DNA from 2 places in the Gluconobacter sp. NFX36 genome. Region 2 is predicted to be linked to the other one. Evidence: predicted binding sites of a transcription regulator. Region 2 holds the regulator's gene; the other holds the start of a gene.
What was found. The regulator HrcA, encoded in region 2, represses chaperone genes, less so after heat shock. The targets are predictions, from matches to a motif close to GTTNGCACTCNCNNNNNGNGAGTGCNAAC.
Positions count from the first base shown of each region.

Region 1: groES (co-chaperone GroES) is a predicted target of HrcA. The motif match lies at 11,038-11,066, and genes of this name have one in related genera.

Region 1 is NZ_JAGEKJ010000002.1:122,204-137,456, forward strand. Features, by position in the region: gene secB (protein-export chaperone SecB) at 1-162, opposite strand, end outside; gene J4P41_RS02400 (Tim44/TimA family putative adaptor protein) at 344-1,102, shown strand; gene mltA (murein transglycosylase A) at 1,118-2,263, shown strand; gene J4P41_RS02410 (DNA-methyltransferase) at 2,260-3,090, shown strand; gene J4P41_RS02415 (cytochrome-c peroxidase) at 3,187-4,647, shown strand; gene J4P41_RS02420 (hypothetical protein) at 4,703-4,909, opposite strand; gene J4P41_RS02425 (Smr/MutS family protein) at 5,140-5,718, shown strand; gene J4P41_RS02430 (hypothetical protein) at 5,722-6,810, opposite strand; gene hemF (oxygen-dependent coproporphyrinogen oxidase) at 6,810-7,727, opposite strand; gene J4P41_RS02440 (S-methyl-5'-thioadenosine phosphorylase) at 7,986-8,876, shown strand; gene J4P41_RS02445 (DUF2934 domain-containing protein) at 8,923-9,309, opposite strand; gene J4P41_RS02450 (SDR family oxidoreductase) at 9,312-10,052, opposite strand; gene J4P41_RS02455 (dienelactone hydrolase family protein) at 10,061-10,774, opposite strand; gene J4P41_RS02460 (DUF4169 family protein) at 10,817-11,011, shown strand; gene groES (co-chaperone GroES) at 11,141-11,431, shown strand; gene groL (chaperonin GroEL) at 11,483-13,120, shown strand; gene J4P41_RS02475 (TonB-dependent receptor domain-containing protein) at 13,365-15,253, shown strand, end outside.
Region 2 is NZ_JAGEKJ010000009.1:95,403-110,655, forward strand. Features, by position in the region: gene J4P41_RS10770 (amidohydrolase family protein) at 1-1,326, shown strand, start outside; gene J4P41_RS10775 (hypothetical protein) at 1,660-2,091, shown strand; gene rdgB (RdgB/HAM1 family non-canonical purine NTP pyrophosphatase) at 2,100-2,699, opposite strand; gene rph (ribonuclease PH) at 2,699-3,409, opposite strand; gene hrcA (heat-inducible transcriptional repressor HrcA) at 3,493-4,563, shown strand; gene J4P41_RS10795 (aldo/keto reductase) at 4,627-5,511, shown strand; gene J4P41_RS10800 (penicillin-binding protein 1A) at 5,603-8,233, shown strand; one part of gene prfB (peptide chain release factor 2) at 8,272-8,340, shown strand; one part of gene prfB (peptide chain release factor 2) at 8,342-9,403, shown strand; gene J4P41_RS10810 (energy transducer TonB) at 9,797-10,465, shown strand; gene J4P41_RS10815 (MotA/TolQ/ExbB proton channel family protein) at 10,606-11,691, shown strand; gene J4P41_RS10820 (ExbD/TolR family protein) at 11,696-12,121, shown strand; gene J4P41_RS10825 (ExbD/TolR family protein) at 12,191-12,625, shown strand; gene J4P41_RS10830 (hypothetical protein) at 12,629-13,876, shown strand; gene flgH (flagellar basal body L-ring protein FlgH) at 13,937-14,683, opposite strand; gene J4P41_RS10840 (hypothetical protein) at 14,968-15,135, shown strand.

The DNA of each region.
Region 1 (15,253 bases), on a different contig from region 2:
GACGGAAATCTGCGGGGCCGAGCGGAGCGTTGCGAAAATGGAAGCGCCAGCCGGGACTTCGAAGGACAGGTCCTTCGTGTACTGCAGGTTGACAGCAAGCGGCATCTGCGGCGGAGCGCCGTCAAGATTTTGCGTGGCGTTGTCGTTGATGGTCTCGGACATAAAACGGTCTCCCGATCCGTGAGGCGGATAGCAATAGAACGATTGCGATACAGTGGCGGTAGCATGATGTGTCATGCACGCCAAGACAGGCTTCCTGCATGCATGAGGTTGAGATTGGGCCGCGGTCGCCCTATCTGTAAGAGAATAGAAACCTTAACGATCTGCGTGAAACATAACCTTCATGTCTTCTGACGACATTCATCTCCCGTCCGCCCTGATCGGTCATACTGGCCACGACTTTCCTTGGGACATCGTGGTGCTGGCCGTTCTGGCGGTTGCGTTGGGTTTCCGCCTCTATCGCGTGCTGGGACGTCGTATCGGGATGCAGGGCGTTCGTCAGGCACGCCCCCCAGTGTTTCCGGGCGCGGCAGGACAGGCTCAAACGCGCCAGACGCCGCCGCCTCTTCCGGCCGCTGCCGGGCAGGGGCAAGCCGAGCCTGCAGTTCAGGTCGATTATGATATTCCCGCACCAGCCACGCGTGTGGGGGGCATTCTGGGACAGATGACGCAGCTTGAGGGCAGTTTCACGCCGCAGGGCTTCCTGAAAGACGCCGAGACTACTTTCCGTCAGGTGGTTCCTGCTTTCGCTGCGGGAGACCGGGCGGCACTGTCAGGCCTGATGACACCGGAGACAGAAGAGGCATTTCTGGCTGCCATTAACGCGCGCACGGAAGCTGGCGAGACGCAGCGTAGTGATCTTCGTGGCATCGACAGCATGACTATTCTGGATGCGATGCTCGTTTCCGGGGACGCCAATACGCAGACCGGTCGAATCGAAGTACGGATTGTGTCGCGTCAGGTGAACATGTTGACGGATCGTCAGGGCGAGCCAGTACAGGGCACGGATGCCGTGACCGAGTTCCATGATCTGTGGTTGTTCGAACGCGAGTTTGGAGCCTCTGGAACACAATGGCGTCTGGCGGCATCCTGCCCGGCCTGATTATATACGCGCATCATGAAAAAACTGCTGACACTGGCTGCGCTTGCCTTCGTTGCGGGCTGCGCCACACAGAATGAGACGTCCGCTCCCCTTTCCCTGACAGCGACCAGCTTTGATGCCCTTGCAGGCTGGAACAGGGAGGATTTTTCCTCTCTTCTGCCTGTTCTGCGGCAGAATTGTCATCGGGTCATGCAGCTTCCGCCAGAAACCTCTTTGGGGGGCGCGGACGAACTGCCCTATGGCCGGGAAGCGGGGAACTGGTCTGCAGCCTGTGCGGCTCTTGAGACCACGACGGATGCCCGGAGCTATGTTCAGACATGGTTTCAGCCTTATGCTGTTGATGGAAACGCCTTCTACACAGGCTATTTCGAGCCACAGATTGAAGCTTCTCTGACACGCTACGGCCCTTATCAAACCCCGGTTTACGGGCGGCCCAAAGATCTTGTTCGGACCAAGGCTACCAATGGTCAGATGGTGACGGGGCGCTGGGACAATGGTCAGTTCAAGCCTTACTACGATCGTGCCCAGATTGATCAGGGCGCGCTGGACGGACAGGGGTTGGAAATTGCCTGGCTGAAAAGTCCGGTGGACCTGTTCTTCCTTCAAATTCAGGGATCGGGTCGATTGATTCTTCCTGATGGTTCCCAGATCCGCATGAGTTACGACGGGAAGAACGGTCAGCCTTATGTGCCGCTGGGCCGGGTGCTGGTTCAGGATAACGAATTGGCGTCCTCGGCCGTCAGCATGGACAGCATCCGCGGCTGGCTGGAAGCGCATCCGGATCGTATGATGGCAATGATGGAGCGTAATCCGAATTACGTTTTTTTCCGTCGTGATGATGGAAGTTTGGCACAGGGCGCAACCGGAGCTTTTGGCGTGCCGCTGACGGCTGGTCGGTCTGTCGCTGTTGATCGGTCTGTTATTCCGTTCGCGACCCCGCTCTGGATCGAGACGAAATTGCCGGATGCCAAAGGTCAGCCCGCGCCATGGCAGCATCTGGTCTTTGCGCAGGATATCGGAACGGACATTAAAGGAGCAGGACGGGCCGATCTGTTTACCGGATGGGGGGCTTTTGCCCAGTATGTGGCCGGTAATCTGCATGAAGAGGGCAGGATGGTTGTTCTGCTGCCACGTCCTCCTGCGGATTCCTCCGCTCCATGATCCGAAGCCGCCGGGAGACGCTCGGCGCCCATACGATGATCCGTGGAGACTGCACGACCGTTCTGCGGCGGATGCCGTCGCAGAGTGTAGATATTGTCGTCACATCCCCGCCGTATAATCTGGGCATTGAGTACCGCACCTATCAGGACCAGTTGCCTGAAGATGCCTATCTGGACTGGATGGAAGACGTCTGTGCCAGCGTGAAGCGGATCATGAAGGATGATGGATCGTTCTTCCTGAATATCGCGGGCTCATCGTCTCAGCCCTGGCTTCCGTTTGAACTGATGTCCCGGTTGCGCAAGCTGTTCGTGCTCCAGAACCATATCACCTGGATTAAATCGATCTCCGTGGGGGAAATCACATACGGGCATTTCAAGCCTTTGAATTCGCCGCGCTTCGTGAACCGGAACCATGAGCATATCTTTCATCTGACCAAGAAGGGCGATGTGAAGGTGGCCCGTTTGGATGCTGGCGTCCCCTTTACGGACAAGAGCAATATCTCCCGTAGACAGCACGAGATGGACCGGCGCTGTCGTGGTGATACGTGGTTTATTCCCTATGAAACGGTTCGGAGCCGTAAAGAAAAGTTCAGCCATCCGGGCACCTTTCCCATCGCGTTGCCGGAAGCCTGTATCCGTCTGCATGGTCTGAAGCCTGGCGGTGTATTGCTTGACCCGTTCATGGGGGTGGGCACGAGCCTGATTGCCGCAGAGCGCAAGGGGCTGTCGGGTATCGGGGTCGAGAAAGATACGCGTTACGTCAACATTGCACGCAAGCGTCTGCGGGCAGCGATCGGCACGCCAGAGGAAGACTGGGAGGACGAATGATCGGTCAGACCTGTGTGTCTGACAGGATCAATCGTTTTGACTTCTTCTGTTACAGTCTCCACATCTCACGATATCGTGACAGTGAGGAGATTTGCGGTGCGTCGCAGCACACTTACCAAAGGAATTGCCGGTCTGGTGGCATTGGGCGTTGTCGCCTGGGGTGGTACAGTCACCTATCTTGAGCATTTCGATCATGCTGGCGCGCCCAAGCTTCCAGCCAATAGCCCGACACGTCATGACCCTGTTGCCATGACGGCGTTTGCAGCTTTTCAGGAAGTGCGCTGTGATTATTGTCACACGCGGAATGCTGATCTGCCGTTCTATTTCAAGCTGCCTCTGGCCAATCAGATCATGAGCCGCGACTTGGAACAGGGGCAGCGTCACTTTGAATTTGCGCCGATCATCGAAGCGTTCCAGCAGGGCAAGCCGCCTTCCGTTGAACAGCTGTCGCGTATCGAAGAAGTCATTGTACAGAACCGGATGCCACCGGCCGCTTATCTCACGATGCATCCGCACGCTCATTTGAACGAAAAGCAGCGTGCTGATATCCTGAAGTGGGTACGTGACCAGCGCGAGCGTTATTACGCCAGCACGGATGTCGCTCCGCAGTTTCGTGGTGAAGTCATTCAGCCGATCCCGGAAACGATTGCCGTGGACTGGAAGAAGGCTGAACTGGGTCGCGCGCTGTTCTTTGATAAGCAGCTTTCCGGCAATGGCCAGCTTAACTGTGCAAGCTGCCACGGTCTGGACAAGGGCGGCGTGGATAACCAGACGACTGCGACAGGCATCAACGGCCAGACCGGCCCGATCAATGTGCCGACGGTTTACAACTCCGTCTTCAACATTGGGCAGTTCTGGAATGGTCGTGCCAAAGATCTGGCCGAACAGGCTGCTGGTCCTGTCATGAACCCGCTGGAAATGGGCTCGCATGACTGGGCTGCCGTGGCAGATCGCGTGCGTGCAGAGCCGGGTTATTCGGATCAGTTCACGGCTGTTTACGGGTCTGACGATGTTACCAAGAATACCGTGACCGATGCGATTGCCGAGTATGAAAAGACGCTGATTACGCCGGACAGCCGCTTTGACCTGTATCTGAAGGGCAAGGCAGACGCTATTACGGCGCAGGAAAAGCGCGGCTATGAGCGCTTCAAGGCCATTGGTTGCTCAGGGTGCCATAGTGGTGTTGCGGTTGGTGGCGATGCCTACGAAATTCTGGGCCTGGAAGGGCCATATTTCGAAGACCGTCACAGCAAGCTGACGGCTGCGGATGATGGACGCTTCTCGTTCACCAATAATCCGTCTGATCGTGAACGCTTCAAGGTGCCGAACCTGCGAAACGTTGAACTGACCGGTCCCTGGTTCCATGACGGATCAGCAAAGACACTGGAGGCTGCGGTTCGAGCGATGGCGCGTTACGAAACGCCGGATCACGACATTACTGATCAGGATGTTGCAGACATCGTGGTGTTCCTGAAGACCTTGACGGGCAAGTATCAGGGGATTCCGCTCAAGGATGTTCCTGCTGATGCTCCGCTGCGGGCGGCGCAGGCGAACTGATTCGGTGTTGAGAGAAAACGGCCTCGGAGTGATCCGGGGCCGTTTTTGATTCTGGCTAGTTTTTGTTCAGTTTTCGATCTGCAGCACGGTCGATTTCATCCCGCTCTTCTGGCGTGAGAAGCCCCCGTTCGAGTTCCTGCGTGGCGCGGGCTTTCGCATTGCGTGCTCGTGCCTTGGTATCGACAGGATAGGCCCGTTTTTCAGGGAGCCCGAATTCATCGTCAGGCAGGCTGTCCCGTTCTTCTTTTGTGAGTTTGCTCATGGGGTGCTTCCTTGTTTGCAAGGATATATGGGATGGACAGTAAGGTTTGTGCAGATATCACGAACTTTATCCCTATGTGTGCGGAAGAAAGTCACAGGATGGAATTGTTTCCTGGGAGGCAAGGTCAGGAAATTCTGTCTTTGCCATTGTTCGAGAGCCACGGAAGCAGTTACACGTTTCGCAGGTTTTGTGCGGGTTGCGTGCCCAGGGTCGGTTCAGAGGAAACATGCGTGGCAAAACGGGTTTTGAAGGAGGAGGAAGTGGCTTTGTGGCGCATGGTCGTGCGCGATATCGCTCCCATGCATCCTGCTCGCGCGAAGCCTGAGCCGCAGCCTGTTTCCCAGAAGATCAAGGAAGACCCGAAGCCGATGAAGGCTCTGCCGGCCGCTGTGACGGTGCCGGAAAGGGAGTTGTCTTTTGGGGCGATGCTTGCGCGCCCGGTGGTTCGCCGGACCCGGGCGCAGGATCTCCGCATTGGGGTTCGTGCACCAGGGCTGGATGATACGAGTTGGAAGCGTCTTTCGCGTGGCAATCTCAAGGTCGATGCCAAGCTGGATCTGCATGGGTATATCGTTCAGGACGCCTTTGATCGCCTGATCGAGTTCATGCATCGCGCCAAGGCCAGAAACTGGCGTTGTGTCGAGGTTGTGACCGGGTTGGGAAGTGGAGCGACAAGCGGCCTGATCCGTCGTGAACTGCCGCTCTGGCTTCAGAGGGCGGATATTCGCCCGATGGTGCTTGCTGTTGTGCATCCGCACGCCGCCAATCATGGCTCCGTGCGGATTTTGCTGCGTACAAAACGGAAGTAGATCTCAGATCGGGCGTGTTTCCTGCCCCAGTCTCCAGCGCGGTGTGTTCATGGCAATCCAGCGCCTCAAGGCGAGGATGGCTCCTATGTCTGGTGTGGCGCGGGAGAGGAAGGGAGCAGCGTTATCACCGGCAGCCAGCATGAAATGGTGTTTTTCTGCCCAGCGGTGCACGGTCGGATCAATGGCCGCATCCCAACAGGCTTTCTGCCAGCTTTTGACCAAATCAGGCGGCGTCAACATGGGGAGTGCCACAGTCAGGGCTGTATAGGTGCTGGCCGAGACTGCCTGCCATGCTCTGTAGAGCGCTCCTTCTGGCGGTCGCCGCCGGGCCTGCTGATAGGCCTCAAGGAAATTCGGAATGCTGTTTGCGCTTGTCTCGGCCAGATCGCCTGTATGATAAAGCGGGACCGTATCTGGGGGCAGTTTGGCCAGAATGTCCTCCACCGGAACCCCGAGTGTGTAGGGAAGAAGCTGCACGGCATCGACCTGATTGTTGGCCAGCGCGTCCAGCGCATCCTCCGTACGAACAAAGCCGGAAACAGGGATGGGGCGCAGACCCAGCAGGGTCAGACCCAGCAATGCATCAAGCTCTGTCCCTGTTGGCCGTGACACGGCGAGGCGAACGGGATGATCGTGGAAAAAGCCTTTGAGGCGGCTTTTGAGAGTTTTGTGCAGTTCTGCCCGGGCAATCACCACCGTTGTGGTGTGAGCCGTCAGCAGGGGCGTCCATCGGGTAAAATCATAATGGACGCGTGAGTCCCCTGTTAGTGAGGCCAGCAGAACACTTCCCGGCGCAATCAGGGCTGTGCTGCCATCAGGGGCGGTATTGGCGTCAAAGAGGTTTGCCGCCCGTACACCATCCTGACCGATGTCAGGTGTGATTTCGAGTGGTGCATCCAGGCCTAGCGTATGAGAAATGACGCCGGCGGCCAGTTCTGCAAACTGGCCCTGTATGGAGGCCAGTGTTCCACCAAGGAGGAGGCGGGCATCAGAAATATCTGCGGCCTGAGCCCCTGCCAACGGTATGGCGCTTCCGGCACCGAGCAGGGCTAGCCCTTTCAGGCAGTCACGGCGGGTCGGAGAATGGGGCATCACGGCCAGCGGACTTCCGGTGGCATGCTCATCAGGATTGCTTCCGTGTTTCCACCTGTTTTCAGGCCGAACAGGGTTCCGCGATCGTGGAGCAGGTTGAATTCGACGTAGCGGCCACGGCGAATGAGCTGGGCTTCGCGGTCGGCTTCAGTCCAGGGGGTGAACATGCGACGGCGGACCACGGCGGGGTAGGCGTCGTGGAAAGCCATCCCCACGTCCTTTGTGAAGGCAAAGTCGCCTTCCAGGCTGCCGGTTGAGAACTGATCGTAGAAGATGCCACCCAGACCGCGGGGTTCGTCACGGTGATGGAGATGGAAGTAGCGGTCACACCATTCCTTGAAGCGCGGATAGTGTTCCGGGTCGTGCTTGTTGCACGCGGCTTCAAACATCTTGTGGAAGTAATCCGCGTCACTGCGGGCTTCGGCGCTGTCGGGGAACATGGGCGTAATATCGCCACCACCCCCAAACCAGCCCTTGGTCGTGATGATCATGCGCGTATTGAAATGCGCGGCGCTGACATGAGGATTGCAGGGGTGCGCGACGAGAGAAACGCCTGTTGCAAAGAAGCGTGGATCTTCCGAGGCACCGGGGATGTTCTTCCGGAATTCGGGAGAGAACTCGCCCCAGACCGTGGAGACGTTAACGCCCACCTTCTCGAAGACGCGGCCGCGCATGACCGACATAACGCCGCCGCCGCCTTCCGGTCGGCTCCATGCGGTACGAGTGAAGCGGCCCGCTTCCGTGCGGTCCCGGAGAACCTGTGAATCACCTTCTACGGCCTCGTCTTCGAGCTGCTCGTAGGACGCGCAGATCCGGTCCCGGAGAGTTTCAAACCAGGCCTTCGCCTCACGCTTCAGCGTATCATGAGGCACATCCGGGCGAACGAGTTCAGCAAAATCGGGGCTGGTCTGGTCCATTTTTCTCTCCCCTACCATCCTGGGTACAAAATCACGTTAACGCGGAATGTCCTAGCAAATCGCACTTGATACGAACAGTTGGTTGGTTGCATGTCAGCTGCGGCTCTGTGGCGCGATGATGGCAGAGAATGTCTTGCTGCTTCGTAAATATGAAACCGTTTTTTGCACCGGGCTGAACAGCAGAGACTTGCGCAGGGCTTCGGTCTCGTGTTCCTGAACGATCCTCAAACATGTTCATCAGGGGCGGATTGAACACTCATGTCTTCGGAAACAGAAATTCAGCCGGTTATCGGCGTCATAGGCGGCTCTGGCCTGTATGATATTGATGGTCTGGAAAACAAGGAATGGCGCCGGGTTGAAACGCCTTGGGGCGAAACATCCGACGAACTGCTTTTCGGAACATTCGAGGGCGTAAAATGCGTCTTCCTGCCGCGTCATGGCCGTGGGCATCCAATCCCGCCGTCACGTCTTAACTTCCGTGCAAATATTGATGCTCTGAAGCGCTCGGGCGTGACGGATATTCTGTCGCTCTCAGCTGTGGGCTCTTTGAAAGAAGAGCTGCCACCAGGCCGTTTCGTGCTCGTCGATCAGTTCATTGATCGCAGCTTTGCGCGCGAAAAGAGCTTCTTTGAGACGGGATGTGTGGCGCATGTCGGCATGGCTGATCCGGTATCCAGCCGTCTGCTGGATGTTCTGGAAGCGGAGTCCCGTAAACTCGATATTCCGGTGACGCGCGGTGGCACTTACATCGTCATGGAAGGCCCGCAGTTCTCAACGCGTGCCGAGAGTGAACTCTATCGGTCCTGGGGATGCTCGGTCGTGGGCATGACCAACATGCCGGAAGCGAAACTCGCCCGTGAAGCTGAAATGACATACGCCACTGTTGCGATGGTCACGGATTATGACTGCTGGCACACCGAGCATGACAGTGTCACGGTTGAGGCTGTTGTGAAGGTCATGAAGGGGAATGCGGATAATGCCCGTCGCCTCGTGAAGGCTGTGATTCCCGTTCTGGGGCAGAAGCGCCCGCTGGATCTTTCCGCCGAGCGTGCGCTGAATTTTGCGATTATCACTGCGCCTGAAAAGCGTGACCCGGCGTTGGTCGCCAAGCTGGATGCCGTTGCAGGTCGTGTTCTGAACAAGGCCTGATGTGTCTGCCGCCCGCTTTTCAGGCGGGCGGCAACGGGGAGGGCAATCAGGGGCCTTCCTGCTTTTCATCAATCTGGGCATATCCCGGTTGACCGGCATCAGTGCTGGGATCATTCATCAGTTCACGCTCTTCTTTCCGGTCTGCAACGGGGAAATGGCGCCGGTCGCCCTGATCCGTGCTGCGCTCGGGGAATTCGCCCAGATTTTCCTGAAGGCGCGGATCTTCGATTTGAATATCCGCCAGTTCTGGCGGCGGCAGGTCTTCAACAGGGATGCCTTCCGGTACGCCTTTGATGGAAATCAGATCTGTTGCTTTTTCCAGATAGGCTTCCGGCCCACCGTCCGGCTTTCCATCGGCTTCCCACAGCAGTTTGGCCTCGCGGCGAATAGCCGCATTACGTTTCGGGTCGGCTTCAAGGGGGTTATTGCTCATGATCAGAATTCCTGAAGGGTTGGGCGCAGAACAATCTCGTTGATGTCCACGTCGTCAGGCTGGGAAATGGCAAAGGCAATGGCTCGTGCTACGGACTCTGCCGGAATGGCCATTTTGTAGAAGTTTTCGACTGTCTTGCGGCTCTCGCTGTCACCGCTGCCAGCCTTGAGTTCGCTCTCGACTGCGCCAGGTTCGATGGATGTCACGCGGAACGCGTTGCCTGCTTCCTGGCGCAGGCCGTCGCTGATGGCGCGAACAGCGAATTTCGTTCCTGAATAAACGCTGCCACCCGGGGCAAACACCTTGATCCCTGCCACGGAAGACAGGTTGATGACGTGTCCCGAACGCTGGCGCTCAAAGATGGGAAGGGCCGCGGCGATCCCGTACAGAACGCCTTTGATGTTGATGTCGATCATCCGGTCCCACTCATCGACCATCAGTCGCTTCATGGGGGCGATCGCCATCAGGCCCGCATTATTGATCAGAACATCGAGGCGGCCGAAATCGCACTCCACAGCTTCGACGACCTGCGAGACTTGCTCTCGGTTCGTGACGTCCAGCGTATAAGCCCGCGCGGTCTGTCCTAACGCTTCAAGTTCTGAGACGATTTTGTCCAGCCGCTCCCGTCGTCGGGCGGCAATAGCGACGTAGGCGCCCCGGGCCGCCAGGTAACGAGCTGTTGCCTCACCAAGACCGCTGCTGCCGCCCGTGATGAGAACGATCTTTCCTGCAATGCCTTCCATGATGGACCTCATGCTCTTTTGAGATGGTGTTTCAGGAAGGCAACGCTACGGCTCCAGGCGAGATCACGTGCATCCTGATTAAAGCTGGATCGTTCCGGACAACCGAAGCCGTGACCGGCTTGATCGTAGAGGAAGACCTCCACTTCAGAGCGTGCTGCCCGGATTTTTTGAACATCGGCTGGAGGAATGGATGCGTCTTCACCGCCAAAATGCAGTTGTGTGGCACAATGGGGGGCAGTCTCGCAGTGATTGGCAATACCGCCGCCATACCAGCCAACGGCCGCATTGAAATGATGCGTCCGTGTTGCTGCCAGCCAGGCGATCAGGCCACCCCAGCAGAAGCCAAGGACGCCCACAGGACGTTGATCGTCATTTTCGCGAAGTTTTTCGGCGCAGGCTGCGAGGTCCTGCTGGATCAGGTCCGGTGAAATTCCGCTGCGAAACTCCAGGCCTTCCTTCAGGCCTGCTTCGTTATAGGCGAGAACCGTATGGGGTTTGACCCGGTCAAATAAAGCCGGGGCGAGGACATGGAAACCCTGTTGTGTCAGTTCCGAACAGACCTCCCGGATATGTCCGGTCAGGCCAAAGATTTCCTGTACCACAACGATCGAGCGGGGGGACTCGGGGGAGCCGGTTTCCCAGGCTTCAAATTCATGTCCGTCAGCCGCCTTGAGGCGGATCATGTGACCTTCAACCTTTTCTTGGAAATGCTTGTGGTTCATTGAGTTCTGTCCAATCTCTGTAACGCCGGAAAGGCAGGTGCCATGAGCGACGTCATCAATCTCCGTCGGGAACGCAAACGCCGCAAGTCTGTCGAGGATGCGAAGGACGCTGAAACTAATCGTCGTCTATTCGGGCGGACGAAGGGGCAAAAAATGGCAGATTCTCTTGAGAAGAAGCGTCTCAAAACCCTTCTGGATGGCAAGAAAATTTTTTCCCTGAAGGATGATGGTTCTTGACGAAAACAGTCGTTGGGACTACCTCTCTTGGCACTCTCGATGTGGGAGTGCTAACTGCGCTGCAGTCATTGAGCGCGTAACCCGGCCGCGTCGCTTTGTAGAAGGGCACGGCCTAAAATGGAGCAATCCATGACGACTTTTCGTCCCCTGCATGACCGCGTTGTGGTCCGTCGCCTGACTGGTGAAGAGAAGACCGCTGGCGGCATCATCATCCCTGACACCGCCAAGGACAAGCCGACCGAAGGCGAAGTCGTTTCCGTAGGCCCTGGCGCCCGGAACGAGCAGGGCCAGATCGTGGCTCTCGACGTCAAGGCTGGTGACAAGGTGCTGTTCGGCAAGTGGTCCGGCACCGAGGTGAAGATCGACGGCGAAGAGCTGCTGATCATGAAAGAGAGCGACATCATGGGTGTGATCGGCTGAACAGCCGTCCCCGTTTCCTCTCATTAAAAGACCTCAACAGGAGATAAGAACATGGCTGCCAAGGACGTAAAGTTTGGTGCCGATGCCCGCGACCGTATGCTGCGTGGCGTTGATATTCTTGCAAATGCCGTCAAGGTAACGCTGGGCCCGAAGGGTCGTAACGTTGTCCTCGACAAGAGCTTCGGCGCACCGCGCATCACCAAGGACGGTGTCTCTGTCGCCAAGGAAATCGAACTGGCTGACAAGTTCGAGAACATGGGCGCTCAGATGGTGCGCGAAGTCGCATCCAAGACGAACGACCTCGCCGGTGACGGCACGACGACCTCCACGGTTCTCGCACAGGCTATCATCCGTGAAGGTGCCAAGGCTGTTGCTGCTGGCATGAACCCGATGGACCTGAAGCGCGGCATCGACAAGGCTGTTGGCGTTGTTGTTGAAGAGCTGAAGAAGAACAGCAAGAAGATGACGTCCCCTGAGGAAATCGCTCAGGTCGGTACGATCTCTTCCAACGGTGAGCGCGAAATCGGTGAGATGATCTCCTCTGCCATGCAGAAGGTCGGCTCCGAAGGTGTCATCACAGTTGAAGAAGCCAAGGGTCTGCACACGGAACTCGACGTCGTCGAGGGTATGCAGTTCGACCGCGGCTACATCTCCCCGTACTTCGTGACGAACCCGGAGAAGATGACGGCCGATCTCGATGCGCCGTACATCCTGATCCACGAAAAGAAGCTCTCCTCGCTTCAGCCGATGCTGCCGCTGCTTGAGAGCGTTGTGCAGTCCGGTCGTCCGCTGATGATCATTGCTGAAGACGTTGACGGCGAAGCCCTTGCCACGCTGGTCGTGAACAAGCTGCGTGGTGGTCTGAAGATCGCTGCCGTCAAGGCTCCGGGCTTCGGTGATCGCCGCAAGGCCATGCTGGAAGACATCGCGATCCTGACGGGTGGCCAGGTCATCTCCGAAGACATCGGGATCAAGCTGGAATCCGTTACCCTCGACATGCTGGGCCGCGCCAAGAAGGTTCACATTGAGAAGGAAAACACCACGATCGTCGAAGGCGCTGGTAACAGCGAAGACATCAAGGGTCGTTGCAACCAGATCCGCGCACAGGTCGAAGAGACGACGTCTGACTACGACCGTGAGAAGCTCCAGGAGCGTCTGGCCAAGCTGGCTGGTGGCGTTGCCGTCATCCGCGTCGGTGGTAGCACCGAAGTGGAAGTGAAGGAGCGTAAGGATCGCGTTGACGATGCGCTGCACGCAACCCGCGCTGCTGTTGAAGAAGGTATCGTTCCGGGTGGTGGTACGGCTCTTGCCCGCGCTTCTGTCGCTCTGAAGGGCCTGACCTTCGACAACGATGACCAGCGCATCGGTGGTGAGATCGTTCGCAAGGCACTTCAGACGCCGCTGCGTCAGATTGCTGAGAACGCTGGCGAAGATGGCGCCGTGATTGCTGGCAAGGTGCTCGAAAACGACACCTACAACTTTGGTTTCGATGCTCAGAATGCTGAGTACAAGGACCTTGTTGCGGCTGGCATCATCGATCCGACGAAGGTTGTCCGTACGGCTCTGCAGGATGCCGCTTCGGTGGGTGGTCTGCTGATCACGACGGAAGCTATGGTTGCCGAACGCCCAGAGAAGAAGGCTCCGGCCGCTCCGGGTGGAATGGGCGGCATGGGCGACATGGATTTCTGATCCGGTCGCGCCTGATTTTCGCCCCGTTTCAAGGGGCGGAGATTGCGTCAAAAGATTACAAAAAGGGCCGTTCCACGAAGGTGGGGCGGCCTTTTTTGATATGTGCAGGGCGCATATGTGACCCTTATGCAACGCCTGTCACAGAACCATCATGTAACGACTGTAACCACGGTAACTTGGGGTGACATAATCGTAACGATCCGTCTAAAGGACTCCACCGCCTTTAGAAGGATTTCGTTTCACTATGATCGTATCGCGTCGCAATACGTTACTTTGCGCATCGGTGCTGGGGATGGGAGCGCTTTCTAGCGTTGCTCATGCTGCAACCGAAAGCACTCACACGTCCTCACATGTGCGCCACAAGACTGTGACCCATAGTCCGGTGCGTTCTGCTGCGACGCCTGCAACAACAGCACCAGCATCGGTGATTCGTCCCGTAGCGGCTCCGCAGTTTAATGCACCTGTAGCGGTCAACCGGAGCCACGTCCTTCGTTCCATTAATTCGGAAACGCAGGAAAGCGTTGTCGTCACGGGTTCAGCGCTTGGAACTTCGAATAACACCAACGCAAATCCCGTGCAGATTGTTACTTCGAAACAGATTCAGCAGACGGGTGCGACGACACTTTCTGACTTTTTTCAACGGTTGCCGTCCGTCGGGTCCAGCAGTCAGCAGAACACTGATACCAACGGTGGTGGTGGCGTAAGCTGCACGGATATCCGTAATCTGGGTGCAAGTCGCGTCCTTGTGTTGGTGGATGGAAAGCGAGCTGCGCTGAATAGCGGTAGTGCCTGTTTTGATATGAACGCCATTCCTGTACAGCAGGTGGCAAGTGTCGAAATTCTTAAAGACGGTGGCTCTGAACTTTATGGCGCAGATGCTGTTTCCGGCGTTATTAACATCAAGCTGCGGCATGATATTGATAGCGGTAATATCACTATTCGGGGTGGTATAACCGGACATGGGGATGCTCCGCAGGGGATCATTTCCGGTTTTAAGGGTTTCAATTTTGATCATGGTAAGGGGAATGTAAGCCTTTTTGGGCAGTACATGACGCAAGGGGGGGTACGTCAGCGTAACCGTTCATGGTCAAGCAATCCTCAGATTGGTGATGATGCAAATCCTGCCAATAATGCGTTTGGTTCTAGCTATTCTCCTTATGGGGCTTTTTCATACCAAGATATCAATCAAAACAATCATTACTATCACAGTGACCTCAATGGGAATCTTGTTTCTGGAAGGAAGCGCTATAGTTTTGCTCATGATACATCCTTAATGAATCAAATTCAGGATGCATCTTTGAATGGTGATGCCCATTACGATTTTGACAGGCATTTCTCGCTGTATTCAAACGTTATGTATTCACACACGAATTCCATGACGAATATGGCCGCCGAACCTGTTTATGGTTCTGTACCACAGGGTGGCCCATATCCCACGGCTATTACTGTTCCGGCAGATTATCCTGGTAATACAACCGGCGAAGATTTGACTATGACGCGTCGGATGACCGAATGGGGGCCGCGCGAGACGCAGACAGCAAGTGATACGCTGACTGCTAAAGTAGGTGCGCAGGGCGATATTTATAAGGGCTGGAAGTATGATATTTCTTATACTTACGGTTCTAATATGTATAAGTATCAACAGAGCAATATCGGTAGTTATCCGGCAATGCTGCGGATGTATGGCCTAAAGCCAACTAGCTTTGGTGATCCAAACTCGGGTATGGCTTATGATCCAAGTGTGTGCAGTTCTTCTCCGAACTGCGTACTGTCTAGTCCATTCTCGGCGCTCTCTCCTGCTGCAGCTCAATATTCAAATCTCGATACTGTTAGCAATGGTCACTACCAGTTGCGTGACTTAAATCTGCGCATTCATAATAATCATGTTGTGAAAATGCCTTGGGCGCATGGTGGTGATATTGGTATCGCTTTGGGCATGGAGCATCGAGGGGAGCAGCTGACATATAATCCTGACCCGGCTCTTCAATCCGGGGTCGCGCTGACTAATCCTCAGGGTGTAACTTCAGGTGGCTTTAATGTGACAGAAGGCTATCTTGAAGGAAAAGCACAACTTCTCAAGGACGCATTTCTCGCTAAAGATCTGACAATCGATGCTCAGGGGCGCTATTCATC
Region 2 (15,253 bases):
GCCACATTTCTGGCACTCTCAGCTCAGGCCGAACCGGTGGCGTTCGATCATGCCCGCCTGATTGACGGAACGGGCGACCCGGTTCGCGAGAACGTCACGGTTGTCATTAACGACGGGCGCATCGTGTCCGTTGGAAGTCCCGCTCCCGCAGAAGCACAGCATGTCGATCTGAGTGGCAAAACGCTTTTACCCGCTCTCATCAGCGATCACAGTCATGTCGGCATCATCAAGGGAACGTCTGGCGGGAGCGACAACTATACCCGTGAGAACATTCTCGCAGCCCTCAAAAAGTATAGTGACTACGGTGTCCTGACCGTAACGTCCCTCGGTCTGAACCGCTCTCCGCTTTTCGACGATCTGCGCAAAGAGCAGCATGCCGGAAAAAATCCGGGAGCCGATCTGTTCGGCGTGGATCAAGGAATTGGCGCGCCAAATGGTGCTCCTCCGGCAGCAATGGTCAAAGGTCTTGGTCCCGATCAGGTCTATCGCCCTTCAACGCCGCAGGAAGCCCGTCAGGATGTAGACCGCATGGTTGCGGAACATACGGATCTGGTGAAGCTGTGGGTGGATGATTTCCGGAATGGCGTCCCGAACGGCAAGACGCTTCCCAAAATGTCGCCGGATATCTATCGCGCCGTCATTGACGAAGCCCATGAACACAACACCCGCGTCGCAGTGCATATCCACGATCTCGATATTGCCAAGGCCGTCGTTGATGCCGGGGCCAATATTCTGGCCCATGGCGTCCGGGATCAACCAGTCGATCAGGCGCTCATCAGCGCCATGAAGGCAAAAGGTGTCTGGTACATCGCGACGCTGGATCTGGATGAAGCAAACTATCTTTTCGCCGAGCATCCGGACCTGCTCAATATTCCCTTCGTCGCCGCCGCGATTGACCCGGTTCTCATGGCTCAGCTTTCCAATGCCGAATGGCGCCAGAAAACACTGGCCAATCCTCTCACAGCAGCTTCCCACAAGGCTGTTGTCCTGAATCAGAAGAACCTGCTCACCCTTTATCGTGCCGGCGTGAAAATCGGTTTTGGTACGGATTCAGGGGCTGCGCCGACGCGTCTGCCTGGCTTTGCCGAACATCGTGAACTGGCTCTGACCGTCGAAGCGGGTCTGACCCCTCTGGAAGCGATCCATCTTGCAACTGGAAATGCCGCAGAACTTCTGGAACTGGACGATCGTGGTGTGATCCAGCCGGGGCGTCGGGCCGATCTGCTCATCGTGCGAGGCGCGCCAGACAAAACCATTGCCGATATCGATCAGGTGGATCAGGTCTGGCAGCGCGGCGTTCTGGTCAGTCATGGTCCTGTGCATTGAGGGACATTCTGTCCGACTTTGAACGGACCAGAAGCCGCTCTCACATGGATCATCAGGAATAACGATTGCGTAGAAACGTCATTAATCTTCAGTAAGAATCGTTACAGGAGCACCTTTTACGGTAGCAGTGTTCTGTTTTATATCCCTCGTTGCCGTTTCCACTCCGGGACGGCCTCGTTTCTGCGGAGTGGGCAAGACCTGGATGCTGGCTGAGAATGACAGCCTTCCATCGGACAACCTTACCCATGATCTGCAACAGAACTGTCACCGGTCTGAGATTTGCGCACTCGACCGCAAGAAAAAGCCATATCCCCTATGGCTTGGAAAGAGCGCATGCCTGCTGTCGAACACTTAACGCCTGACCCTGACCTCCATCTTCTTCTGGAGGATGGAGCCCTTATTCGTCCTGCCCGCTGGCAGGGACATCATGCTCTGTTCATGCTTCCCGAAGTTCCTCCGCGCCTCTGGATCCTTTCCCGATTGAACAGTGGTTTCAGCCGGTTTGAGGGCCGTGGGGTGCTGATAGGGGACCTTACTTTTTATGATGGGTTTGGTGCCCATCGTCTCACCAAGCATCTCACCTCCTGCCCTGTGGATGGGTGGGGGCCGCAGCAAGGCCCTCTGGCGCGCTGGACCAATGGCAAAGCCCTGCTGAAGTTCGACTGTCCTCCCAGCAGCACAGCCGTCATGATGTCCATGGAGATCTGTTCGGAAGGCCCCTATCGCCTGTGGCCTCATGAAGAACCCCAGTCTCCTGTTACATAGAAGGCGGTTCAGCCTTCCACGCACGCCTTCAGAAACAGTTCAAAAGCGCGGCCACGATGGCTGAGGGCGTTCTTTTCGTTCTCAGCCATCTCGGCAAAAGTCCGCGTTTCGCCTTCTGGTACGAACATGGGATCGTAGCCATGCCCCTGTTCCCCGCGCGGAGGCCAAACCGTCTGGCCATGACACTCACCGACAACCGACTGCGTTTCTCCATCCGGCCATGCAAGACAGAGGGCCGCGACGAAAGACGCACCATGATCGGTCGTATCGCCCACTTCCCGATGCACCCGCTCCATGGCAATGCTCATATCCTTGGTCGGTCCACCCCAGCGCGCTGAATAGACGCCGGGCTGGCCGCCCAATGCGGAAACACAGAAACCGGAATCATCAGCCAATGCGGGCATGCCAGAAGCTCGCGCCGCAGCAAGAGCCTTGATTTCGGAATTACCAACGAACGTATCAGCCGTTTCTTCCGGTTCCGGCAGGTTCAGTTCCCCAGCAGACACGACCGTAATGCCGCTTTCTGCCAGAAGGGTAGAGAATTCACGCAGCTTCCCGGCATTGTGGCTGGCAAGAACGATTTTTGATCCACGGGACAGACGACGCATCATAGGGTCTCCAGTGCTGCATTCTGGGCTTCGAACAGCTTGGCTGTGCCAAGACGTGCGAGGCGCAGCAGTTCAAAAAAATCATGGTCCTGAAAGGGAGACGTTTCCGCCGTACCCTGAATTTCCACGATGCCACCCTCGGCCGTCAGAACAAAATTCGTGTCGGCCTGTGCTGCGCTGTCTTCAATGTAATCCAGATCCAGCACGGCTCCTGCCTCTGTCAGCCCGCAGGAAACAGCGGCGACCTGTGATGTGATGACGGAAGTGAGCTTAGCTTTTCGCAACGCCAGGGAAAGCGCTACCCACGCGCCGGTAATGGACGCACAGCGTGTGCCGCCATCGGCATTCAGGACGTCGCAATCCAGAGTAATCGTCCGTTCGCCCAGCTTCTTGAGATTGACGCACGGGCGCAGGGAACGGGCGATCAGCCGCTGGATTTCCTGTGTGCGGCCTGACTGCTTGCCCTTGGAGGCCTCTCGATGCCCACGTTGATGCGTGGCGCGGGGCAACATGCCATACTCGGCATTGATCCAGCCCTGTCCCTTGTTGCGCAGGAAAGGGGGCACCTTGTTCTCAATTGACGCCGTGCAAAGCACTTCCGTTCCACCAACCCGGATCAGCGCAGACCCTTCCGCATGGCGGGCGAAGCCTGGCTCAATGGATACGGGGCGACCTTCGTCGCGGGCGCGGCCGGACGGACGCTTTGTCATGCGAAAAAATCCTCTCTCAGAAGCGAGCCCTGCCTCTAGCGCGTTTGACGAGAACGCTTCCAGCCCCGACATACAGTTTTACCATGATCAGACCTGACCCCTCCTTCTTCCGCATGTCGAACTCCTTTCCGTCCGGGCTTGGGGACAGGGAAGCTGCGATCCTGCGGGAAATCGTCGAGGAATATGTCGAAACAGGTGCGCCGATCGGCAGCCGAACGCTGGCACAGCGCCTCAATCCAGCCTTGTCCCCTGCGACGATCCGCAACGTCATGGCAGATCTTGCCCGTGCAGGACTGCTCTTCAGCCCTCACGTCTCCGCAGGGCGTCTGCCAACGGAAAAGGGCGTCAAACTCTTCGTGGAGGGACTGCTCCAGTTTGGTGCTCTGACAGAAGAAGATCGCGCCAGTATCGACAGCCGTCTGGAAATTCACGGGCGTTCTTATCAGGACACACTGGCGGAAGCATCTTCCATGCTGTCCGGGCTGTCATCTGCCGCAGGGTTGGTATTGGCCCCCAAGTCCGATGCCACCCTCAAGCATATCGAGTTCGTTGCTCTCGGTCCGGGTCGTGTGCTTGTCGTGCTCGTCAGTTCTGACGGGCAGGTGGAAAACCGGATTATCGAAACACCGCCCGGCCTTCCACATTCCGCCTTGGTTGAAGCGGGAAACTACCTGAACGCCCATCTCGGAGATCTGACGCTCGGCACCCTCAGGGAGCGGGTCAGCAAGGAAATGGATGCCAACCGTCATGAACTTGATGCTCTGACGGCCAGCGTGATTGAGAGCGGCCTCGCCACATGGGACGCGGATGGTGGAACGCTGTTCGTGCGCGGTCAGGGCAAGTTGCTGGCAGACATTACCGAAATCGAGCGTCTGACAACCATCCGGATGTTGTTCGATCATCTGGAAACACAGGAAACCATGCTCCAGGTTCTGCAACTCGCAGACGCGTCGGAAGGGGTGCGGATCTATATCGGCAGCGAGAGTGGCATGTTCGGTATGTCCGGCGTGTCAATGATTGTGGCCCCAGCTCGGAATGAGGCTCAGAAAATCGTGGGCGCCATCGGTGTCATCGGGCCAACACGTCTGAATTACGGGCGGATTGTTCCCGTCGTGGATTACACGGCCCGGATGGTCGGGCGCCTGCTGGGATAGTTGACTGCAACCCTTCCGCCTTTGCGTTGTTGAATCCCGCGTCCATCGGAAAGGAAATAGTCCATGGCTACGATTGACGCAAAGAAGTCCGGTACGTTCCTCATTGGTGGTGACCTCAAGGTTCATCGCCTCGGGTTTGGTGCCATGCGCATTACCGGCAAGGGCATCTGGGACGAACCGCCAGACCACGAGGAAGTGGTTCAGACCCTCGAAAGCCTTCCAAAATTTGGCGTGGATTTTATCGACACGGCGGATTCCTACGGTCCGTTCGTTTCGGAAAACCTGATCCGCGAAGTGCTGTATCCCTACAAGAAGATGGTCATCGCTACGAAAGGCGGCCTGACCCGGCACGGCCCGGATATCTGGAAACCAGTGGGAAATCCCGATTACCTGCGACAGTGTGTCCTTATGTCCATGCGACGACTGGGCGTGGAGCGCATAGATCTCTGGCAGCTTCATCGTATCGGGCCGGACTGTCCGGCAGAAAAGCAATTTGAGGCGATTGCGAAGTTCCGCGAAGAAGGCCTGATCCGGCATGTGGGCCTGTCGGAAGTAAGCGTGAAAGACATCAAACTCGCGCAGAAATATTTTCCGGTCTCCACCGTGCAGAACCGCTTCAACCTTGTGGATCGCAAGTCCGAAGACGTGCTGGATTTCTGCACCAAGGAAAACATCGGTTTTATCCCATGGGCGCCGCTCGCCGCTGGGGATCTCGCCAAACCGGGCACTGACATGGACAAGATCGCTCATCGGCATCGTGCGGATGCGGGCCAGATTGCCCTTGCCTGGCTGCTCAAACGCTCGCCAGTCATTCTGCCTATTCCGGGGACAGGCAGCAGAGCACATCTGGAATCCAATGTCCGGGCAGCGTCCCTGAAACTCAATGATGAAGAGTTCGCTATGCTGGATCGGCAAGGTCAGGACGTCTGGCAGAAAACCGCAGCGTAACCATAATGATCACGAGCCGCTGAAAACCGTCACAAAATGACCCTTTTCAGCGGGGGCGACGAACGGCTCGTTTCAGTGCTATGCAGATTTCATGACGCGCCGTTCCATTCGCTCCCGTAATCCGCAGGACCCCAGGGCCAGTATGCCTCGTGGCCCACGTTTCCGTCGTTTCCGCCAGTCTCTTGCGATTGTTGCCGGCGTTGGGCTGGTTGGCATTGCGGGCGTGGGTGTGCTCGGCTGGACCACATACGCCAAACTTGTGGCTGATCTGCCAAGCGTGGACAGTCTGCGGGCCTACCAACCGCCTACAGTCAGCCGCATCTATGCGTCCGACGAGCGGCTCATGGCCCAGCTTGCCAACGAACGGCGGATTTTCGTTCCGATTGATGCCATTCCCGACAAGGTGAAGCGCGCCTTTCTGTCCACGGAAGATCACAACTTCTACACCCATGGCGGTGTGGACGTGATGGCCATTGCCCGTGCCGGCATGACGGACGTGTTCGCCCGTCACGGACGTCGCCCGCTTGGTGCCTCCACCATTACGCAGCAGGTCGCCAAGGTCATGCTGCTCAACAGCAACGTCCTGACCATTGATCGCAAGATCAAGGAAGCCCTGCTGGCGATGAAGATGGAGCAGGTCCTGTCCAAGGACAAGATTCTCGAAATCTACCTGAACGGCATTTACCTGGGGAATGGTGCCTTCGGTGTTGCAGCTGCCGCCCAGACCTATTTCAACAAGCCGCTCGATCAGCTGGATGATGCGGAAGCCGCCTCTCTGGCTGCTCTTCCCAAATCCCCGACGAACTACAACCCGTTCCTGCACCCGCAAACGGCCCTGATGCGCCGGAACATTGTGCTGGATCTGATGGCCGATAACGGCGTCATCAGCCGCGAGCAGGCGGAGCAGGACAAGAAAGAGCCACTGGTTCCGCAGCAGAAGCAGCGTTTCGGCCCTCTTCCGGATTCCGAATGGTTCGGTGCGGAAGTTCGCCGCCAGTTGATTAGCCAGTATGGCGAAGACAAGGCCCTTCAGGGTGGCCTTGAAGTTCATACAAGTCTGGATCAGCCGCTTCAGGTGTCGGCCACGAAGCTGCTGCATGAAGGGCTGATGAACTATGACCGCAGCCGCAGTGGCTGGCGCGGCCCGGTTCGTCATCTGGACGAAATTGACGCTGAAGGGTGGGAAGACAGCCTGAACAGGGTTTCGCCCCCAGCCGGAATGCTGCGTGAGTGGCGTCTGGGCGTTGTTTTGCCAGGAGGCTCCAAAGTCGGCTGGATCGAAGAGGGCGTCTCAAAGACCGGTCCGGTTCTGGCGACGGATCTCTCATGGGCCAGACGGATGCACCCGCTGCGTGCTGGCGATGTCATCATGATCGAACCGCAGGAAAGTGGTTCCGCTGCCCTGCGTCAGATTCCGCAGGTTGAAGGCGCTGTCGTGACGATGGACGTCCGAACCGGGCGCGTGCTGGCCCTTGTCGGTGGCTGGTCCTTCCACGAAAGTCAATTCAATCGTGCGACACAGGCGCTGCGTCAGCCGGGTTCGTCTTTCAAGCCCTTCGTCTATCTGACGGCCATGGAGCAGGGAATTTCCCCCTCCGAGAAGTTCGACGACTCTCCGGTTTCTTATGGAGACTGGCACCCTAAGAACTACGAGCATGACAACTGGGGCCCCACGACCCTTCATGACGCGCTGCGTGAGAGCCGCAACCTTGTGACGATCCGTGTCGCTGCCCATCTGGGTATGAAGGCTGTGGCGGATACGGCTATCAAGGCAGGTCTCGTGGATCAGATGCCGCATGTGCTCCCCGCTGCTCTGGGCGCGGTCGAAACGACAGTGCTCAAGGAAGCGGCAGCCTATGCCAGCATCGCCAATGGCGGCCATGTCGTGACCCCTACGCTGGTGGACGATATTCAGGACCGTCTCGGCAATATCGTCTGGCGCGCACCCGGTCTGACACTGGGCACAACATTGCAGGCCCCTCCTGCGCCGCCGGTTGACCCGGCATCTCCCACGATCACGCCGACAGCGCCGGATGGCCAGCCTGCGACAGTCCCGCCAACCTCGACCGTGCCTGCACAGCCTGTTCCGGGAAGCGTGTCCGTGCCGTCGCTCACCGATACGCGTCCTGTTCTTGCAAGCGAAGCCAGCACCTATCAGATCACGGCCATGCTTCAGGACGTGATTGCCCGTGGTACGGGCCGCATGGCGGGCGTCGGGATTGATCGCCCCATCGCAGGCAAGACGGGCACCAGTCAGGATTTCCATGACGCATGGTTCGCAGGCTTTTCGCCGGATATCGTGACAGTCGTCTGGGTTGGCTTTGATACGCCACAGACTTTGGGTAAAAATGCAGATGGCGGCCGTATCGCTGGCCCGATCTGGAACAAGATCATGAAAGTCGCGCTGGCCGATCGTCCAAGGCTCGATTTCCGGGTCCCGGCAGATATTACGCTGGCGTCCTATAATACGGGTCGCATCGCGGCAACGGACGGATTCAAGGCGGATCAGGTTCCGGGCGCCTCTGTGGCTCTGCATGGCTTCGGCGCTGGCACGGAAGCGCTGACAGCAGCGGATACGGGAGCTGATGCCGTTATTTCCGATTCCGAGAGCGATATGGGGGATGCTGGTCCGCAGAGTGCTGGTCCGACGTCCAATCCCAAGGCGCAGGCTCAGAAACCTGCTCCCTCTGATGGTGACATTGGTGTAGGTGGTCTGTACTGAGTGCAGCTATATCACCTCGATGGAATGGAGGAATTATTATGTCGGCCGAGACTGAAGCGCTCTCCGAACAGATCAAGCAGTCGGTGGCACTGCTGAGGAGGCATCTTTAACTGGGATGTCGCTACAACACGCCTCGCGGAACTGAACCACCGCGCGGAAGACCCAGATCTTTGGAATGATGCGGATGCTGCCCAGAAGCTGATGCGCGAGCGGACAACGCTTGCCAATCAGATCGAGGGTGTCCAGCAGATTGAACAGGATGTCGAAGGCACTCTGGAACTTGTCGAACTCGCTGAAATGGAGAACGACACGGATCTGGTGCAAGAAGCCATCACAACCCTGCGCGGACTGGCCGCAGAGGTTCAGAAGCGCGAAATCGAAAGCCTTCTCTCTGGCGAGGCAGATTCCAACGACTGCTACGTTGAAGTGAACGCCGGCGCAGGTGGAACGGAAGCCCAGGACTGGGCGGAAATGATCCTGCGCATGTACACGCGCTGGGCCGAACAGCACGGCTACAAGGTCACCTTCATTGAAAGCAGTGAAGGCGAACAGGCAGGAATCAAGTCCGCCACCATCCAGATCAGTGGCCACAACGCCTATGGTTGGATGAAGACGGAAGCTGGTGTGCATCGCCTCGTGCGGATTTCACCGTTTGATGCTGCTGCCCGTCGTCAGACGTCCTTCGCCTCTGTCTGGGTCTATCCGGTGGTCGATGATTCCATTGAAGTGGAGATCAACGACTCGGACCTCCGTGTCGATACCTTCCGGGCCTCTGGCGCGGGCGGTCAGCACGTGAACAAGACCGACTCGGCTATCCGTATTACCCATATTCCCACCGGGATTGTGGTGGCCTGTCAGACGGACCGTTCCCAGCATCGTAACCGTGCCAAGGCAATGGAAATGCTGAGAGCCCGGATGTACGAGGCCGAACTGCAAAAGCGTGAAGCCGCGGCTGCCCAGACAGAAGCTGCCAAGACAGATATCGGCTGGGGCCACCAGATCCGTTCCTACGTCCTTGCCCCGTATCAGCTAGTCAAAGATCTGCGCACAGGTGTGGAGAAAGGCAATCCGGACGCTGTTCTGGATGGCGCGCTGGATGATTTCATGTCAGCGTCCCTCGCCCAGAGAGTAGGGGCCACACGTTCGGAAGCAAGCGCATCGGCCCAGTAAAGGTCTGCGCAATAATATGAAACAAAAGACTGGTGTGGCGTAATGAATGTGCTGCCCAGTCTTTTGTATTATAATTCTGTTACAGGCCTTGAGAATTTTGATTTTTTCAGGGCAAAAAAGAAGCAGAAAAGTGTACTTTTCTGCACCCTCCCGCGCATTGATTAGTGGCAAACGATCGAAAGATGAGAGTTTTTCGTTTCGGGAAGGGCAATAATCAGCTTGACACCATGGCCTGAAGGCTGCCCAATCAGCATATCGGGTATGTTCTCACGACATGCGACGAATCACACGTCCGTGAGGTGAGGGAACTCGATGCAAACACAAGATCGAGATTTCACACTCTTGAGGTGTGGATCGATTGTCGGTGTCAGTGAGGGGTAAGAAGGTTACGACATGAAGAGCTACGCCGCACAGCAGCGCAAGCCGACGGACTACATTGTCGCGATCGTCGTGGCCGTGCTGGCTATGGGCGCGGTAATCTATGCGCTCATGAGCGGTGCTGTGGGCAAACTCGTCCACGAAAAGCCGCCCATCAAGACGGAAGTGATCAAGGAGCAGCCCAAGCCGCCTCCGCCACCTCCGCCGCCGCCACCGCCGCAGATGGAGCAGCCGCCGCCGCCGTATATTCCGCCGCCGAAGATCAGCGTCCCGCCGCCGCCGAAGGCGATCCAGCGGGTCACACACGCCAAGCCACCGCATCCGGTTCCGCCGAGCCCGACGCCTGCACCTGAGCCCGTTCCGGCTCCTCCGCAGGGTCCGCCAGCTCCGGCAGTTCCAGATCACACGGCTGGTGCGTCGCCAATCAACGGTGCAAAGCCGGAATATCCGGAAGAAGCACAGGAAGAGAACCGCGAAGGTAAAGTCACGGCTTCCTGCGATATTCTTCCGAATGGTCACACGGCGAACTGTTCGATCGTCAGCTCAACGGGTGGTCACGAGTTTGTGGAAAGTGCGCTCGACTTCCTTCGTCGGGCCCGGTACCAGCCCGCCGTCGTTAACGGCGCTCCGGTTACCGAGCATCACCACATTCTGCACGTCGACTTTACGATGGGCGACGAGTGATCCGTCAGCCAGTAGTCTAAAATAAGATTGTCCTTCCGGTTTCCCAGGATCCGGAGGGGCTCAGGAAAGGTCCGGTCCCCATATGGCCGGCACCCCAGACAGCTCCGAAAACGGGCATCTCTAACGAGGATATGGAGTTCATGACCAGACTGTTCCGCCTTCCTGCTCTTGCCGTTCCGACGAAGGCGCGCGCCGTCCGGGCCAGCGCCATGGCCCTGACGCTGGCCCTGGCCTCGGGTGCGATCGCTCCGGCTATTGCTTACGCCCAGCCAGCTCCTGCTGATCAGAGCGCACCGGCTGACCCGTCTGCCACGCCGCCGGCTGCTCCTTCAGACCCGTCTGCTGCTCCGGCTGCTTCCGCACCGACCGATGCTGGCGCCCCTGCTGCAACGTCAGGCGACGCTCCGGCTGCTGATTCGTCGGCTCCGGCAACGGCTCCTGCTGACCAGACGCCTGCTGCTGCTGCGACCCCGGGTGAAAGCGCCTCCGCTGCTCCGGAAGCTCCGGCTCCTCAGGGCAACCCTTATGGCCTCGGCGCCCTGTGGGCCAATGGTGACGTGATCGCTCGTGGCGTTCTGATCATCATGGTGATCATGTCCGCTGGTACTTGGATCATCATGGTCATGAAGTTCCTGGAGCAGGGCCGTCTGTTTGCGGCTTCCAAGGAAGCATCCCGTGAATTCTGGACCAAGCCTTCCGTCCAGCAGGGTGCAGCTTCCCTGAAGGCGTCTTCTCCGTTCCGCTACATTGCCGAGACCGGCATTGTTGCTGCTGAACATCACGAAGGTTCCATGCGTGATGCCATCGACCTGCATTCCTGGACCGAAATGTCCATCGGTCGTGCGGTTGATACGATCAACACCCGTCTGCAGGGCGGCCTCGCCTTCCTTGGTACGGTTGGTTCCACGTCTCCGTTTGTCGGTCTGTTCGGTACGGTTTGGGGTATCTACCACGCTCTGACAGCTATCGGCATTGCCGGTCAGGCTTCCATCGACAAGGTTGCTGGCCCGGTTGGTGAGTCCCTCATCATGACGGCTATCGGTCTTGCAACGGCTGTTCCTGCTGTTCTCGGCTATAACCTTCTTGTTCGCCGCAACAAGGGCGCCATGGACCGCGTTCGCAACTTCGCTGCTGACGTCCAGTCCGTTCTGATCGGTGGCTTCCGTCACGGTGTTGCTCCGGAAGATCACACGCCGACCACTATCACCACCAGCCAGCGGGTCTGATACTATGGGAATGAACGTCGGAGGAGGCGGCGGTGACGACGAAGTGGTGTCGGCAATCAACACCACTCCCCTCGTCGACGTCATGCTGGTGCTGCTGATCATCTTCTTGATCACCATCCCGGTTGCCACACACTCAGTGAAGGTCAAGCTGCCGGTTGATGCGAATCAACCGACACAGACCAAGCCGGGGAACGTTGTTCTGGCTGTGACCTCAACAGGTCAGGTTTACTGGAACACCACTCCGGTCAAGACACACGATGATCTGCTGAACCGCCTCGTTGAGGTAGCCAAGCAGAAGCCGCAGCCGCAGGTTCAGATCCGCGGTGACGGCGCTGCCAAGTATCTGGCAGTAGGCCAGGTGGTCGCTACCGCTCAGGAAGCCGGTATCGCCCATGTGGACTTTATCACCGAGCAGCCTCACTCGAACTGAGGTTTTGCCGGTCCGTCTGAAAACGGGCCGGCACCCTCTTTTACGTCACCCTTTTGGAGAACCGCCGTCATGGGCATGAGCGTCGGATCGGACAGCACGCACGAAGACGAAGGTATCGTCGATATCAACACCACGCCGCTGATCGACGTGATGCTGGTGCTGCTGATCATGCTGATCATCACCATCCCGCTGCAGACTCACTCGGTGGCCATTGATCTGCCCCAGGGCAATCCTCCGCCATCCACTGAGCAGCCCAAGCTGGTTACAGTCAGCATTGGCTACGACAACAGCATTTCTTGGAACAGTGAGCCGGTTACGTCCGAAGCAGCACTGCAGGCCCATTTTGAAGCCGCAGCTGCAGAAGGTGACCAGCCTGAAGTCCATATTCACCCTGACCGTCTTGCAGACTACAAAACAGTTGCCCACGTCATGGCTGATGCACAGCGTCTTGGCGTGACCAAACTGGGTATCGTTGGTCTGGATCAGTTCATGGAAGGACAGTAATTCGTGTTTTTGTCCCTTAACCGCCGTCTGGGCGCCCGCTCCCTTCTGCTGGCTGGCGCTATTGGTACCGCTCTCATTGCTGGGCCTGTTGCCCATGCAGACGATGTGCTGGGTCAAGCTGTCGGCAAGGATCTTCAGCAGGCGCAGAGTGCTCTTGCCTCGAAGAGCTACGATAAGGCCATGGCTGCGGTAGATGCTGCAGATGCGGTCAAGGGCAAGACGGATTACGAGTCTTACACGATTGCCCAGATGCGTGCGGCAGTTGCAGCTCAGTCCGGTAATGTGGACGCTGCGACGAAAGCATATGATGTTCTCATCAACAGCGCCCGCACGCCGAAGGCGGCCAAGGGCCAGATGCTGATGGCTCAGGCGACGATGGCCTACAGCGCCAAGAAATACGCCGCTGCCATCCCCCCGACAGAGCGTTACCTGAAAGAACATGGTCCGGATCCCCGCATGCAAACCGTGCTGATCCAGTGCTATTACTTGCAGGGCGACTGGAAGGGCACGGCCAAGGCGGCTCAGGAGCAGGTGGATACCACGATCAAAGCTGGCAAGACGCCTGCTGAGAACCAGCTTCAGATGCTTGCTACGGCCTACACGAATCTGAAGGATGCGGACGCAAAGACGCATGCCTATGTTCTTCTGGCCAAATACTATTCCAAGCCTGATTATTGGGCTGTTCTGATCCATGATCTGGTGGCGAACCCAAATCTGGCCCCCCCGCTCGTGTTCTATGTTGAGCGCCTGCGTCTTGCGACTGGCGTCCTGAAAGATCCGTCCGATTATCAGGATATGGGCGAGCGTGCTGTACAGATGGGTCTTTCCCAACTGGCACTCAACCTGCTCAATCAGGGTTACGCCAACAAGTCTCTGGGGAACGGCCCATCAGCTGCAGCTGATGCCAAATTCCACGCTTTCGTTGCTCAGCGCGCTGCAGCTGATCGCGCTCAGTTGGCGCAGGCTGCCGCTGCGGCGCCTACAGCTCCAACTGCAGGTCCAGCCCTGACGACAGGGTACAATCTCGTGCTGAATGGTCAGGCGGATCAGGGCCTTGCTCTGATGAAGACTGGTCTTGGCAAGAACCCGCGCTATCCGGATCTGGCACAGGTCGAATACGGCATGGCGCAGATGGATGCTGGCCGTAAAGCCGATGCCATTAAGACGTTTGAAAGCGTCTCGGGTAATGGTCCTGCAAAGGACGTGGCAGAGCTTTGGGCCCTTCTGTTGTCTCGTCCTGCTGCTCACTGACGGCAGTTGCGATTTCGAGATCATGGAAAGCGTCGGGAGGAATCCCGGCGCTTTTTTTGTTCAGAATGGCAAGATTGAATCCATGACCTGCTGTCCGTAACGCGGGGTCTGGATCTGGGTGATGGTGCCTCGGCCGCCGTAGGAAATCCGTGCCTCTGCCATGCGGTCATGCGTGACGGTGTTGTCAGCTGTGATGTCCTGTGGGCGCACAATTCCGCTCACGCCGAGTTCCCGCAGTTCGCTGTTTACCCGGACTTCCTGCTTGCCCATCACCACGAAGTTTCCGTTTGGCAGAACCTGCGTAATGGTTCCTGCCAGACGCAATGTGACCGTCTCGTTGCGGATGATCTTGCCTGTCGCACTGCTGTCGCTACTGCTGGCTGTGTTGAGACTGTCGGCACCCGTTACAGCGCTGATAATTTTTCCCTTGATACCAAACAGATTCGGGATTCCAAATTTCTCATCAGCCGCTCGGTTTGCTGTCGTACCATTGTTGAAGGCAGCATTGTCAGTAATGTCCACGATGATGGTGACCAGGTCTCCAACCTGGGAAGCCCGTTGATCCTTGAAGAAGGCGCGGCTTCCGCTACGCCACAGACTTGACGCTTCCGGTGGGGGTGCTCTCAACGGGGGCATGGGCATCGACACAGGGCGATAACTGGCTGCCAGTGTAGGATCGCTGATGGACGTCATTCGGGGTGGTCGGCCTACTTCCGACAATTGAGCCAGAGAATTGCAGGCAGACAGTGCCGGGAGCAGGCTCACTAGCCCCAGACAGCGCATAACACTACGAGATGGAAGCAACATGTGTGGGATAATTCCGCCTGTTCCGAACGAAAATATCCAACCATAAGCTTCGTAAAAAACAGGTTAACCTGAAAGGATTTCGTCCCCTAAGTCGCGTTTTTGGTTATTTGTGGAAATGTATATACCCATATTCAATATCCGTATCGAAAACGATATTCCCCGGAAAAAAATCGTTTCTGAGCGACTGAAGGCAGGCTGTTTGGGGTGCAAAAACTCCAATCGGGAACCGGGAGCATGACAGACCGTTTCTAAGGCTTCAATTCGCTCTGCGGAGGATGACCTACGTGCGTAAATCAATTCTGCTTCTTCTTGCTCTGTCTGTGTCCTGTGTCACGCTGACGGCTTGTGAGCATCACCGGACATTTGGCGAAAAAGTTCGTGACACTGTGGACCCGCCAAAGGGACCGATCGAGAAGGCAGGGCGTTCAGTTGACCGGACGCTTGGAAACTAAGCTCTTCTAATGGGCTGGAGCTTGTCTCTTGCCCATTTGCGGAATGTGGTCGAAAGAAAGGGGTATGGCGGAACGGCCGTGCCCCTTTTTGCTGTCGTCTGGTCGCCCGCAAAGGAGA